2 regions of the Fictibacillus sp. 5RED26 genome follow, and region 1 is predicted to be linked to the other one. Evidence: riboswitches for the same ligand, from Rfam matches in the RefSeq annotation. Region 1 holds a riboswitch; the other holds the start of a gene.
What was found. A riboswitch is a leader RNA that binds a small molecule or an ion and turns the genes downstream of it on or off. The one in region 1 is predicted to bind thiamine pyrophosphate.

Region 1 (7,565 bases):
GGTGGTCCTTCTGTAGATTCCATAAGATAAGTGGAAAAGAGGCCTTCTTTTGTTAATCTTCTAACGAGTGGATAGATCGTACCTTCTGAGATCTCGAATTTTTTGGATATCTCTTCCACTAATTCATAGCCATATCGATCTTTTTGTGAAGTGAGAACTAAAACACATAGTTCAAGAACCCCTTTTTTAAACTGAACGTTCACTAAATACATCACCACTTTACTTAGTACTGTTTATTGCAAGGTACTGTCAAAACAAATATTACCATCTTTATCTTATGAACTCAAGCCTGAATTTGGAAAATTTAAAAGTAGACTATAAAAAGATTTGGCTTTCAAAAGTAAACACCTTATAAAAATTGTGACAATGGAATTCACATCTGGAAATAGAGTGTTAGATTTTATTACACATGAAAGGTTATGGATGTGAGATTAACTTATCCTAATAAATAGAAGGAAGTTCAGTGAATCAAATTTGAAATGAGGTGATTACGTTGTTGCATTCTTCTCATTTTTCATCAGAAGAAAAGCTTATGATTCGTGAACTGAAGAAGAAAATAAGACATGAATCGAATGTAAAAGAAAAAAAGGAACTTGAACGACAGCTCAATAATCTGATCGAGAAAGCTTTTATCAAAAAACAGTTATCACGGCGAAAGGAACTCTGAATTTTTCCGACTCTATAGAACACATTTTCAAAAAACTGAATTAACTGTCTTTTTAGCGAGGTAGTGACAGCTCAATGCTGTATGTGTTAAAGTGACACTAGTCTTTTTCAGATGGACATTTTGTTTTGTAGGTTTTTTTAGGGAGTGAACACAACATGAATCAAGACGCAGCATTGAAAAAAGATATTGGGCTTTCCGTAGCCATGTCCATCGTTATTGGAACGGTTATTGGATCAGGGATTTTTATGAAACCTGGAAGTGTGCTTGAGTATACAGGAAATTCCAACCTTGCACTATTAGCTTGGGCTCTTGGAGGGTTGATCACGATAGCTGGCGGATTAACGATCGCTGAAGTGGCAACGCAGATTCCAAAGACAGGTGGTTTGTATGTCTATATGGAAGAAGTTTACGGTAAGCTCTGGGGATACTTGAGTGGTTGGGTTCAAACTGTTATTTATGGGCCGGCGGTAATCGGTGCTCTAGGATTATATTTCGGTTCGTTAATGGTTCATTTATTCTCATGGAAAGAATACTTAGGACCTTGGATTGGAATAGGAACTGTACTTTTTCTCACCGTCGTTAATAACTTTGGCACAAAGTATGGAGGTTTTATCCAAAATATATTTACGATAGGAAAACTGGTTCCGATCGTGCTGATCATTGTTTTTGGATTAACACAAGGAAATGAACAGATCTTAAATGCTTCAAGTGGGGCAGTTGTTGAAATAACAATGGGTGCAGCGATTTTAGCGACACTTTTTGCTTATGATGGCTGGTTGATGGTTGGATTCGTAGCAGGTGAGATGAAGGATCCCGGAAAAACGTTACCTAAAGCTATTATTGGTGGAATCTTGGTCGTTATGGCAGCATATCTGTTAGTTAACATTGCACTGTTTCACGTTTTACCTGCTTCAGAAATCGTAAGACTAGGAGAGAATTCTGCATCAGCAGCAGCAACGATCCTTTTTGGACCACTAGGCGGGAAACTAATAGCAGTCGGCATCGCGGTATCCATATTTGGTTGTTTGAACGGTAAGATTTTAACCATTCCACGTGTTCCTTTTGCTATGGCAGAAAGAAATCAGCTTCCGATGGCAAAAACGTTCAGCTCAGTCAGTGAAAAATATGGTACTCCTATCGCTGCTACGTATTTGCAAGTAGTAATTGCTATTATGATGATGATTGTTACAGATCCAGACTATCTATCAGAGATGGCTATATTTGCGGTTTACATCTTTTATATATTTGCTTTTTATGCTGTGTTTAAACTGCGTAAACGCAATAAAGACCAAAAGCGAGTCTATAGCGTACCGTTATTTCCAGTCGTTCCTATTTTCGCGATCTTAGGCTCTTTATATATTGTTGTCGCGACTATACTCAACGACCCTATTGATAGTTTTACGGCAATCTTTATAACTGTTGCTGGACTGCCCGTTTATTACTGGCTAGAGCGTAATAAAAAACAAGACTCCTTATAAAGGAGATCTTGTTTTTTTGCATGATAAAACCCGCCTAAAACAATAGGCGGGTTATTCAAGTAATCGTTTATACGCTTAATAATTCTTTCATTTCACGATAACGTGAAGATAGACTAGCTGGTGATACGCCATACTTTTTAGCCGTTTCTGCTTGAGTTGAAGCGATACCTCTAATGTCTTTTGAGACGAGGTAATCAAGAGCAGCCGCATAGATCTCTTCTTTACGGATAGCAGGCTTACTTTCTGTAATGTACTCGCTCCAAAGCTTTTCTGCTTCTTCAACAACTTCTGTCTCAGCGTTCGCTTTAACGAGTTCAGTTACAGCGTTGTATTTTTCATCTTTCAAATCCGTTGCTTCTTCCGTTTTTTCAACTCTTGACGTTGTTGTACCAGTTGCTGTGTTCTCAGGTTGAGACTGAGGCACACCAGCACTAATATCAATCAAAGAGAGCTGAAGTACAGCAGGGAACTCGCTTCTAAATATTTCGTTCGCATCGCTTTGTGGCTGAATATCTTCTATCGCAGCTTTTAACGGTGGAAGTTCAGTCATAGGCATTTCCACATATCCAACATAAAACTCATGGTTGATGCCGTTTGAAACGAGTGTTCCAAGTAGAGCACTTTCTGTTTTTGGCTTTTCAGCAGCATTGATTGTTACATCATACACAGCTTCTGTCCAAATATCCTGTACGGTAAAGATGAATCCTGTCTTCTGCTCAATTACTTTATAAAGGGATGGTGAAGCTGTTGTCCAACCAGCTAGTATTTCCGCGACTTCTGGTTTAACAGCGTTCTTCACTTTCTCTACATAAAGTTGTACAGGCGTTTTATTATCCTTAATCTCTGAGCAGAAAATTTCCCAACAAACTGCAATATTTGCGTATGTTTGTTCTTGCTCTTTAGCCACAGGGTACTTTTTCACATACTTGGATGTACGTTCAGCTAAATCCTGCTGATAGTTCTCCAAGGCATATTTGATGAGTCCTTCTTGATGGAAGGATACTTCACGTGTTTGCTCTTCTTTATGTAAGCAACATTTTTTATATTTTTTTCCGCTGCCACAATAGCACGGATCATTTCTTCCTATCATTGACATGCTATTCCTCCAGTAAACCACTTACTTATCCTGTACATACTAGCATAAATCGGTTTTTTTTCAAACTACAAATCATCAGACACTATTTTATCACAAAAATGTCTCAGAAAAAATCATTCAATAGGTTGGTTTTTTTGGGAACTGAAACCTTTTTCTTCTAAAAAGCGTCTAAGCGAAAAAGGGGGTATCACGATATGTGGGAAAAATGGAAATTGTGGGTATTTGTTGCTGTACTTCTGTTGAGTGCATGCAGCAGTGAGAGCAGTTCGAAAAGTGATAAAGCTATAGATCAAGATAGTGGTGGGAAACAGTCAGAAGCCAAGGTAGAGAGTTCATCAGAAGAGGGAAGTAGGAATGGTGAATCAGATAATGATAAAGCGGAACAGCAACTAAAAAACCAAAGGAAAGTAATTTATAACGCTGATCTCATGATCGCAGTGGATAAATTGCAAAGCTCGATGGAGACTGTTCGAGAAACGGCAGAGAAGACAGGCGGATATATGGTTGAGTCTCCTACTAGTATAGGTGAAAAGAATGATGAATCTGGTGTGATGGTTGTTCGTGTGCCGATGAAAAGTTTTCGTGTGTTTTTAGATGATGTTCGAAGTTTAAGTAAAGGAACACCACACGAAAATGTTACTGGAGAAGACGTTACAGAAGAATATGTTGATCTGACTTCACGGTTGAAAGCAAAGCAACAAGTTAGGGAACGTCTTGAGGCTTTTATGAAGGACGCACAGAAGACAGAAGACTTATTAAAGATATCTGGTGACCTAGCTGCCGTACAAGAAGAGATAGAACAGGTAGAAGGGCGCTTAAACTTTTTGAAAAATCAAAGTGATTACTCAACGGTTACGATACAATTTGAAGTGAAAAATTTAAAAGCGCAAGAACTTCAAACAGAAGGGTTAAATACGTGGGCAAAAACGAAGGTGCTTTTTATGGATACGGTAAACTTTTTAATGTCTGCGATTTCATTAATTGTAGTGAGTATTTTAGGATTAGCACCGATTTGGCTGATTGTAATTATTGTGGTTTATGTATGGTGGCGGAGACGAAAAACAGAACAAAAGAAAAAGCCGGAATCACCGACAACTATGTCTTAAGAGATATGTGTTTAACCTGTCAGTAACTGGGACGTCAGAAACACCCTCTGCAGCACGGATGATCCGTTTGCTGAAAGGGTGTTTTGGCTTTTACGGCACCTTTTAAGTGGTGTGCCGTTTTAAAGCACTAGCTGAGAAACGCTTTGTATTCTGCGCTTAATTTCATAAAACGTTCTTTATCTTTTGTATCCAAGGCAATGTCAATTTCTCTCTCATAATACGCTTTGTAATAATTGTGAAGGGCCTCATCTAATACCATTTGGGCAATAAGGCTGAAGGCAAATGGGTCTCTTTTTTGTTGTTTGTATTGCACCATCTCATTTTGGTTCTTGTTAAAAGAAGTGTTTTTGTCTTTCATCCTGTTTCCCTCCTTAAAATTATCTCCCTATCCAATTAACCTTTTATGTTTCTAGGTTTCTACTAGTATACTGAGCAAGATGCCTAATGACAACCATTTTATTTGAAAATTCTGAAAAAATTTATACATTGTATCTAAAGTGCTATGTTTTCACCACCTTTTGGGAAAAATGTTAATGATTTGTCATTTTTATTTCTGTTCGCTGCTCTTTGTTACAATTGTTTAAATTCTATTTTTTTTATGTTGTAATAGTGTGTTAGTTATTATTTCCCCGTATTTAAAGATGGTTAAACTTTTTGAAACACGTAACCTAAAAATAATTGACATTGTTGTTTATGTATGAGTAGGATTGTGTTAACTCAATAATGTCATTTTCGCTAGGGGTGCTTATTTTAAGCTGAGAGAAGGTTGTGACCTTCGACCCTTTGAACCTGATCCAGTTCATACTGGCGTAGGGAAGCGGTGTGGATAACAGTTTCCTTTATGAAATGAAATTTTAAGCCACCCGCCAATCAGCGGGTGGCTTTTTTTGCATTAGGAATTAGGAGGTAGATGAATATGGGACAACTGATAAAGGTAAGTAAAGCACTTACGATTGCAGGATCAGATAGTGGCGGTGGTGCAGGTATTCAGGCTGATCTAAAGACGTTTCAAGAATTAGGCGTGTATGGTATGTCCGTCCTTACGGCAGTCACTGCACAGAATACGACAGGCGTTCAAGGCGTATATCCAGTTTCTATAGAAGGTTTAGAAGCTCAGTTAGTGTCTATAGGCAGTGACTTGACGCCGGATGCGATAAAGACTGGAATGCTCTTTTCAGGTGAATATATTGAGAGAACAGCTTATATGATAACTAAATTCGGATGGGAAAACGTAGTGGTCGATCCAGTTATGATCGCAAAAGGTGGGGCTACATTGTTAGGAGAAGAAGCATTACATGCTATGAAAACATGTATGCTACCGCTAGCGAAGATCGTCACACCAAACATTCCTGAAGCTGAAGCATTAACAGGTATAACGATAAACAGCAGCGAGGCTAGAGAAGAAGCGGCAAGAGTTTTGTTTGATTCGGGTGCTGATCATGTTGTAGTAAAAGGCGGACACTTTGGAAACGGTGAATTTGTTTCGGATCTGGTATTTAATGGCATAGAGATGATTGAACTTGTAGAGAAGCGGATTCAAACGAAAAATACTCACGGAACGGGTTGTACGTTTTCAGCAGCATTGGCTGCAGAGCTTGCATACGGGAAAAAGGTCGATAGTGCGATCGTGCATGCTAAGAAATATATACAGACCGCAATTGAACATGGAATCGATGTTGGTTCAGGTCATGGACCGGTCAATCATTTTGCCTATAGGAGGATTGCACATGAACAATACTAGGATACAAGAATGGAAAACGTTTGTTTCACAGATTAGAGCAGAAAAGCCACTCATTCATCATATAACGAATAATGTCACCATGAACTTTCTGGCCAATGGAGTCCTCTCAGCAGGAGGGAGTCCAATGATGGTGCATGACGCATGTGAAGTTGAAGAAGCTGTAGGGGTTGCCGATGCGTTAGTCCTGAACATTGGAACAATAGATGAAGCTTCAGCAAAATCTATGATACTCGCACTTCGTAAAGCATTGTACGCTGAGGTTCCAGTTGTCCTTGATCCAGTAGGAGTAGGTCTATCATCATTCAGGCAAGAGCTCGTAAAGAAGTTGTTGTTTGAATATTCAGAATTGAAGGGGGTCAGACCCCGAAGAATTCTGACAATTTGCGGAAATGCTGCTGAAATGCAGTTTCTGGCTGAAGGGGCTTGGGAAGGAAAAGGTGTGGATGGTGATTTGGCGACGTCTGAAGATGATCTGATCAAGCTTGCGGGGGCTGCGGCAAAGCAAACAGGCTGTCTTATCGCCATGACTGGAAGTAAGGATGTTATTTCAGATGGTGAAAAAGCTATCGTGCTTTCTCATGGGGATCCGATGCTTTCTTATGTCACAGGGACAGGATGCTTTGCTACCTCAATGGTAGCTCTATATCAAGCCAATCTGAAAAAAGAAGTCACAAAGGAGACAGTAAACATGCCAGTCTTAGAACGAACCGCATTAGCTATATTAATGCTTACTAAAGCGGCAGAAGAAGCTGTTAAAACTGCTCAAGGACCAGGAAGCTTTCAACAAAATCTTCTTGACCAGCTTTTTCAGTTAGAGACTACCCATGAAATATTTCATGAAACAATCCACTGGCAAGATCACATGTTGAAGGAAGGGGCAAATAGATGAGAACCAAAGCTAAAACACGTTTAGAACAAGATCTATCACTTTATTTTGTAGCTGGAACGATGAACTGCAGTTCACCAGAAGATTTTTATCGTATTCTCTTGCAAGCGATCGAAGGCGGGATTACTGCCTTTCAGTTCCGGGAAAAAGGTGTGAACTGTTTAAGTGGTCAAAATCAGTTAGAAATGGCAAAACGTGCAAAGGAAGTTTGTCAAGAACATGATGTTCTTTTTATCGTGAATGACGATCTAGACTTGATGAAGGCGGTTGATGCAGATGGCCTTCATGTTGGTCAGACAGATGGAAAGCTGGATATCATACGCCGTGAAACAGAAGGTAAACTATTAGGTGTTTCGGCACATACTCTAACTGAGGCAGCCGACGCTATCAAACATGGTGCGGATTATATCGGCGCAGGTCCGATCTATCAAACGTCCACAAAAGCTGATGCGAAGATTCCGGTAGGAGTTGATTTAATCAGAGAACTTCGCAGCAACCAGATAAACGTCCCACTTGTTGGGATCGGTGGAATCACACTTGAAAACGCGAGTAAGGTCATTGAAGCAGGTGCTGATGGTGTTGCAGTTATCT
Region 2 (7,565 bases), 690 kb from region 1:
TACAGAATGACATGATTCCCTTAAAACCATATGAATGCCATCTATATTATTCTCGGTTATAAAACGATTAATAGTGCTATGAAATTCCTCCACTTGTATCTCCCCTTTTACTGACGTGGTAACGCTGAAATCACGGCACCGGCAGCCTGGATCCAACTTCCTGCAAATATTAAGGATTCACTATAGCTTTTATCTTCATTCGGATGGTCAAGTTCAAATTTCCCACCTAATGCCTGTAATGAGTTTCCAGCAACTTGAAGTAAATTTGAAATAATGGTTATCCCCTGATTCGAGGGTGAATCGCCTAGTTCGTTGTCGAATTCAACACCTAGAACAATCCCTGCCCCAAATGCTTGAAGTAAGTTCCCTTTAATATTCAAGACTTGAGAAGTATCATCTTCTAATGGTAAGACCATACCTGCGATTACCGTCGTATTTCCAATGGCTTGGACTTCATTTCCGATTCTCTTGAGGGTAAACGGGATTTGTCCATCAGCAATTAAACCATTTCCAGTAGCTTGCAGAACATTTCCTATTAAATCAAGATCTTCCTGAAACTGATCACTAAAGACCGAAATCGGCGTGTTGGCAATCGCCGAAATGACTGTTCCAATTGCCTGTATAACACCGCCAATTTGTTGTTTTTGCTGATTATCCATTCGGCAACAGTCCATTTAATAAGATGTTTTAATGTATTCGTGGACGAGAAGAAACGTTATTTTCGCTGAGGTGCTAAATTTAACTGCTTCCATATTTCAGCTAAATCATCACCAATGTCATTGATGACTTCATTCGTTTTAAAGTAATTATTGTGAGAGAGTGGTGTAGAACTGCTTATAATGCCGCCGCTATTTATTTCTTTCTCAACAGCAATTGCTCGATCATAAGAGTCATTGATCGTTTTCAGAGGATAACCGAACACGTCATCTTTATCGTACATATTTACCCATTTTCCTTGAATCTCAGGGTAATGATCCTTTAAATGTGGCGATGGAACTTGTATGGGCTTATCGAAATCTGCATACCTGAGACCCCATAACGCCAATGGACTTCCTAATGTATAAAAGCTGGTTAGAGTCTCACCTTTTTCTAAAGGAGTCTTTTTCATGTTTCGCAAGACATCTTCAGCTATTTCTTCAGAAATGAATTGTAGATCATAAAAATAATTACTCGAAATCACGGTACCTAAACTATGTGCAATGACAAAGAGTGGTGCATCTTCACCAGCCACTTCACTTAATTTTCGAAGTCCCCTAGCATATACCTCATGTACTTTAATATAGTTCGGATTGTGATCGGCTACAGGCTGGTAGGCAATGGCATCACCAAAAAAGTGGATGACAAACTGTCTTAACTGCTTAAAATCTAAATTGTCTTCTTTATTAAGTCTTTGCCACAAGTGTGATTCCCTTTCGTTAAAGACACTTCCCCAGTATATAGGTTGGATGATCAGTTCTTTTTCAGGAGTCGCATAAAAAGGTTTAATCTGTTGAGAGAATCTTTTGGAAAGCACTTCAATAAATAAATCCGAAAAATCCTCGTTTTGATTACCGATTCCATGAAGAATAGCCACTGCGATTTTTTTAGTCATGATGTATCACATCCTTATTTAAAATTGTTTTTACGCAACAAAAGAATACGTTTCTAACTTCATATCAATACTAATGTTAGATTGTGAGGGATAGATCATGAAAGTTAACAAAATCCATGTGGTTCTATTAATCATCGTTTTCTTCTTTTTCCTGTGGTCACTTATTAAACCTGCACATTATCCAATATGGATACTAGAAGTTGCTCCAACTGTTATAGGTATAATCTTCGTTTTCTTCCTTTATAAAAAGCTAAGGTTCACTTCTCTTACATATTGCATCATTGCTTTATTATCGATTTTGACATTCATAGGTGGACATTATACCTATGATGACGTTCCCTTTTTCGATTGGCTGCAGCAGCACTATGATTTGAACCGCAATCACTATGATCGCTTTGGCCACTTTATGAAAGGTTTGTTGGCGATTGTTATACGCGATATTCTGCTTTTAAATACACCTTTGCGTTTAGGAAAATGGGTCCAATTTATTGCAATAAGTATTACGTTGGCAATAGCAGCACTCTATGAAATTGCTGAATGGCTCGCTGGCAAGATAGCAAAACGTGAAACAAAAGACTTTGTTGGTGCTCAAGGAGATATTTGGGATGCTCAATGGGACATGACACTTACGCTACTCGGTTCATTCCTCGCATTGCTATTGCTCACTTCATGGCATAACAAGTTGATTAAAAAAGAAAAAAGGTAATTTTATTGTTTCATTAGTATTAGATCAATTTGATGCAAACCCTTCTATTATTTTTCCTTCTTTCGTCATAAACAAAACTGAGGTGAGAAAATGCAAAAAGTAAGCTCGACCGTTTGTACATTTATTGCGGGATTTCTGTTGTTCTTTGCATGGTCTGGTTATTTAAAGGATGAATTTAATATAAGTGAGTATCGAGGTTTCATCGTTAAAAAGGAAAGAACGGATAAAGTAATTAGCATCGGAGATTCATTCGTAACAGAACCACATTACATGGTTTTTTTTGAGAATGGTAAGAAACTTCGTGTATCTAACGCTATATATTTGAAGATTAAAGAAGGCAGACATACCGTGCTGATGAAACAAAATGATAACATCACCTTAATGAAATAAAGAGACTGAAGGAATATAGTTTCAGTCTCTCAATCAGATAAATATCTCACATCCGTATTTGGTAGGAATGGAAAATGGTTAGAAAGAAGATAGGCGACTCCTATCAGAACAAGAAAATAGCATAAGAATATTAGATCATTTCTTGAAAAACCGACCTCATAATAGAAGGTCCTCTTTCTGTTTGATTGAAATCGTTTTGCTTCCATTGATACGGCTATTCGATAAGCTCTGCGAATACTTTGTGATAATAAAGGAATCGCAAGCCTTTGCATTCTTTTTAGAAAATGATTCTTTTGTTCTAATCCTCTTACCCTTTGAGCATTCATAATGATCTGGTATTCCTCAATCATGATAGGAATCAATCGTATGGCCGCCATGAAACTATAAGCAAACTTCGGTGGCAGTTTAAGTTGTTGCATGAGAGAGTAAAACAGCATAACTGGTTTGGTAGTTAAAGCAAATATCAATCCAAGCATTGCAAATGATAAAGCTCGAAACCCTAGGTGAATGCCCCTTATCAAACTCTCCTCTGATATTTGAACATATGCCCATTTAAATAGGATGGTTTCTCCCTTTCCAAATAGAATCATAGATGAAGACGTTGAAAGAAAAACAAACAAAAAGGGCAGAGATAATAAGAATAATTGCTTATAAGAATATCCTGTACCGAATATAAACAATGTTAAGATCACGCAAGAAAAACCGACCATGAAGTTAAGATAATGAATGTTGATGGCTAATATGAACAGACCCAATATTGTTAGTAGTTTTAGAGATGGATTTATGCTGTGTAACCAAGTGTACTTCCCACTAAATAATGAATTCATGCAGAATCTCCCTCTGTACGTTACCACCTTTATTGAGTTGAAGATCAGTTACAATTCTACCGTTCTGTACCTCCCATAACCGTGTTGCAAAACGTTCGGTAATATGATGATCATGTGTGACCATGAGAATGATCGTTCCTTTTTGACGCTCTTGTTCGATCATTTCCAAAATCTTAAACGTGTTTAAAGAGTCCTGACCAAAAGTTGGTTCATCAAGAAGTAAAATATTTGGTTTTTGTAAAAAAGCAGTGGCCACACTTAGACGTCTCTTCTGACCAACAGATAATTGATAAGGATGTTGCTCCTTTTTGCTTGTCAACTCGAGAGAAGAGAGTATCTCTTTTACATCGGATTCAATTTCTTGGTCATTTTTTAATCCATAGGTTATTTCATCGTGAACTGAATTTGTTAAAAATTGATATTCAGGGTTCTGAAATACGAGGTAAAGAAGTCCAGAGATGTCTTTCGTTTTTCGAATAGGTACATCATTGATAAAATAGTCTCCAGATGTTTTTATGAGCTGCATCAGAGCCAATAATAATGAACTCTTTCCTGCTCCGTTTTCACCCATTATAGTGACCCATTCTCCTGAATGGATCACTAAGTGATCTACCACGATCTTAACTTCTTTGTTTCGATATCCTTTGAAAATCTGTAACTTCATGGTGTTTGAAAGTTCTTTCTTGTTATTCATGATTGGTTCTCGTTTATAATCATCCCATACACCAGGGTACCAAATTCCAAACTCTTTGATCTTTTCCTTATAATGAGTAAAGACCATTGAAGTGTTTCCATCAGCTAGAATTTCTCCATCTGGAGTAAATACAATGAGACGATCAGCGAAATCTAGGATTTTCTCAATTTTATGTTCAACAATGATCAACGTCTTATCTTTCCATATTCTTTTTACCGTTTCCCAAATTTGTTCTGTACCCTTTTCATCAATAAAAGCAGTCGGTTCATCTAAAAATATTACATCTGGTTTCAGTGCTAATACAGATGCAATCGCTAATCGTTGCTTCATTCCACCAGATAGATGTTGAATCGGTGTATGAATGTTCTCAAGCTCAAGACCAACCTCTTTTAATAAAGAACAAATCTTGCTGGTCATCTCTTCTCGAGGCACTTCCAAGTTCTCAAGAACAAATGCTAATTCTTCATCAACATAGGGCATACAGAACTGAGTATCAGGATCTTGAAATACAAATCCCCATTGATCAGGGATTTGTATGTCATCACATTTCATAGGAATATCAATTGTTCGTGGTACTAGTCCAGAAAGAACCTGCAACAATGTGGATTTGCCACATCCGGAGGTGCCAAGAAGAAGCACTTTTTCACCACGATTAATAGACAAACTCATATCTCTAAACAGCATTTTTGATTCGCCCGGAAACTTTAATCTCAGATTTCTCACAGAAGTTACGCTTGTCATCCAACCACCTCAGTTATTGATCTAACGCTTCATGATCCTTTTTTGACGAAGATCGTACTAAATTCGTCACACCTGTAGCCTCTAAAGCTTTTGCAATAGAAACGGCAAACAATCCTGTAAACAAGATAGAACCGATTATTCTAAATACGATAAATAATGTTAGATTCCATGTTGAAAGATCACCGATATATCCTTTGTAAAAGTCCATGATTAAAGATCCTGCACATGAACCTAGTGCAGCAAGTGAGATGACGAAAAGGTCAAATCGTTTATAACGAAATGCGAATAGGATAAATTCTGCAAACAATCCTTGAATCAGTCCGTATAGTAACACTTCAAGTCCAAATTCAGAACCCATCAAAAATTCTCCTGAAGAAGCAGCAATTTCAGCCAATAGGGCAACTCCAGGCTTTCGAATGATTAGGAATGCAACGGTCGCCGCCATGAACCACATCCCATATATCAACTGATCGATGTGAAGGCCAAACGGTTTTACGGCATAATATAGAGGTCCCCAAATCTTATACAGTATGCCAAATGCGATAGAGATTACGATTGTTACAAGGATATCCGTTAACTTTAACCCCTTTTGCATACTACCCTTCACTCCCGATCGTCGACGTGGTCAGGCTGAATGGAATCGGCCATTTTTCCAATGTATAAGCCATCTCCCAGAAGGAATACTCGTACTGACAACTGATCAAGAAATGTTGAATCATCTTATTTCTCTCCACATCGCTTGCTTTTTCAGCCAATTGATTCAGTCTATCAATCTGCTCTTGTACAAGTTCTGTGAACCATTCACCGCCATATGCAGCGATCCACTCTTGATAGATGGATTCTTGTGGTGTCGCCCCTTTGAATGTTTCACCAATCTCTTGATAGATCCAATAACAAGGCAGAATTGCTGCGATAATTTCTCCCAAACTTCCAGACTCTGCAACTCGGTAAAGGTGAGATGTATAATGGTAAGCAGTGGGAGCAGGTTCAAAATCAGCTAGTTCTTCTTCTGTCACTCCAAGCTGTTTCATAAATGTCTCATGAAGTCCTAACTCCGCGTCATTTGTACCTTGTGCATGTGCTGCCATTCTAGAAGTCGTATACAAATCTTCAGCTCTTGCAGCCCCCATCGCTTGTATTCTTGCAAAATGAGATAAATAATACGAATCTTGTAATACATAGTACCTGAACCGTTCTAAAGAAAGGTCACCATCTGCAATTCCCTTCACAAATGGATGTTGAAGGTTCGCTTCCCAAATAGAAGCCGCTCTTTCTCGCAAGATATCAGTAAATGTGTTCATATGAATCCTCCTTGTTTTATCCAACAAAAAAACCACTCTCAGCTAAGAAAGTGGTTGTATATGGAGAATTCAAAACAGGAATAAAGACTCCGCAACACCACTTCCCTACGCTGGTATAATCCAGATCAGGTTCTAAGAGTCTCAAAGTCGCACTTTGATCTCAGCCTTATAAAAGGCACCCCTAGTGGTTCGTTTTTATATAGTTGGTTTCTGTCTTAAATGATAGCAGTCTCTTTTAGATTGTCAACTATTTTTAAGAAACACGACCTTTGTATAACAAAGTAAAAGGGCAAAGCCGTAGTATGGCATTACCCTTTAAAATCTTCATTTATTTGCTCATCGCTTCTGTTAAAACAGGTACGATTTGTTTTTTACGAGAAACAACACCTTTAAGGATGGCTGTATTGTTTTCTAATTTAACGTTATAAGCTTCTTCAACAGATTGTGATCTCTTACCAAGAGCTAACGCTGTCGAATCATTTGTTAAGATATCTGTTACAACAAACATGAACAGGTCTAGACCTTTGTCAGCAATCACTTTCGTAATCGCTGATTCTAAATCCTCTTGATGTTTCATTACATCGCTAGCATCAACCGTATTCACTTGAGCAACTTCAATTTTATTTTCACCAATGTTAAATTCTTTAGCATCAAGTGAAATCAATTCTTCAACAGATTTATCACTTAAGTCAGCACCTGCTTTTAGCATTTCTAGACCGTACTTTTCCGCATCTACACCAGCAATTTCAGCAAGTTCGCGTGCTGCGGCAACATCTTCTTCTGTACAAGTAGGTGATTTAAACAACAATGAGTCAGAAATAATGGCAGAAAGCATAAGTCCGGCAATGTTCTTCTCAACTTGAACGCCTTTCTCTTTGTACATCTTGTTTAAGATTGTAGCTGTACAGCCAACAGGTTCAGCACGATAGTATAAAGGATCGCTTGTTTCAAAATTCGCGATACGATGATGGTCAATAACTTCTAATACTCTTACTTTGTCAATGTCATTTGCACTTTGTTGACGTTCATTATGGTCAACTAAGATTACCGCGTTTGCTTCAGCAGAGACATGTTCAACTAAACGCGGAAGTTCAGCTTTAAAATAATCTAATGCATATTGTGTTTCACCATTGATCTCACCTAGGCGAATAGCTTCTACGTTTTGTCCTAATTTAGTTTTCAAGTCAGCGTAAACCAGAGCTGATGTAATCGTGTCAGTATCTGGATTTTTGTGTCCAAAAATAAGTACTTTTTCCATGCGTCTACTCCTTATAAATAAAAGAATTGTTTTAGCCTAAGCCCTATTTTATCATAT

Region 2: another riboswitch for thiamine pyrophosphate. It lies ahead of tenA (thiaminase II); the one in region 1 lies ahead of thiD (bifunctional hydroxymethylpyrimidine kinase/phosphomethylpyrimidine kinase).

Annotation. Positions count from the first base shown of each region.
Region 1 covers NZ_JACZDU010000001.1:682,659-690,223, forward strand. Annotated here, with positions in the region: gene IHV10_RS03645 (PadR family transcriptional regulator) at 1-203, opposite strand, end outside; gene IHV10_RS03650 (hypothetical protein) at 494-667, shown strand; gene IHV10_RS03655 (APC family permease) at 823-2,145, shown strand; gene IHV10_RS03660 (YecA family protein) at 2,213-3,241, opposite strand; gene IHV10_RS03665 (DUF4349 domain-containing protein) at 3,436-4,347, shown strand; gene IHV10_RS03670 (IDEAL domain-containing protein) at 4,475-4,705, opposite strand; TPP riboswitch at 5,075-5,180, shown strand; gene thiD (bifunctional hydroxymethylpyrimidine kinase/phosphomethylpyrimidine kinase) at 5,276-6,088, shown strand; gene thiM (hydroxyethylthiazole kinase) at 6,075-6,977, shown strand; gene thiE (thiamine phosphate synthase) at 6,974-7,565, shown strand, end outside.
Region 2 covers NZ_JACZDU010000001.1:1,374,961-1,382,525, reverse strand. Annotated here, with positions in the region: gene IHV10_RS07210 (aminoacyl-tRNA deacylase) at 1-93, opposite strand, end outside; gene IHV10_RS07205 (DUF6944 family repetitive protein) at 108-674, opposite strand; gene IHV10_RS07200 (chemotaxis protein) at 716-1,591, opposite strand; gene IHV10_RS07195 (DUF2238 domain-containing protein) at 1,689-2,297, shown strand; gene IHV10_RS07190 (hypothetical protein) at 2,388-2,687, shown strand; gene IHV10_RS07185 (energy-coupling factor transporter transmembrane component T family protein) at 2,717-3,514, opposite strand; gene IHV10_RS07180 (ABC transporter ATP-binding protein) at 3,498-4,949, opposite strand; gene IHV10_RS07175 (ECF transporter S component) at 4,963-5,544, opposite strand; gene tenA (thiaminase II) at 5,546-6,250, opposite strand; TPP riboswitch at 6,336-6,443, opposite strand; gene IHV10_RS07165 (manganese-dependent inorganic pyrophosphatase) at 6,579-7,508, opposite strand.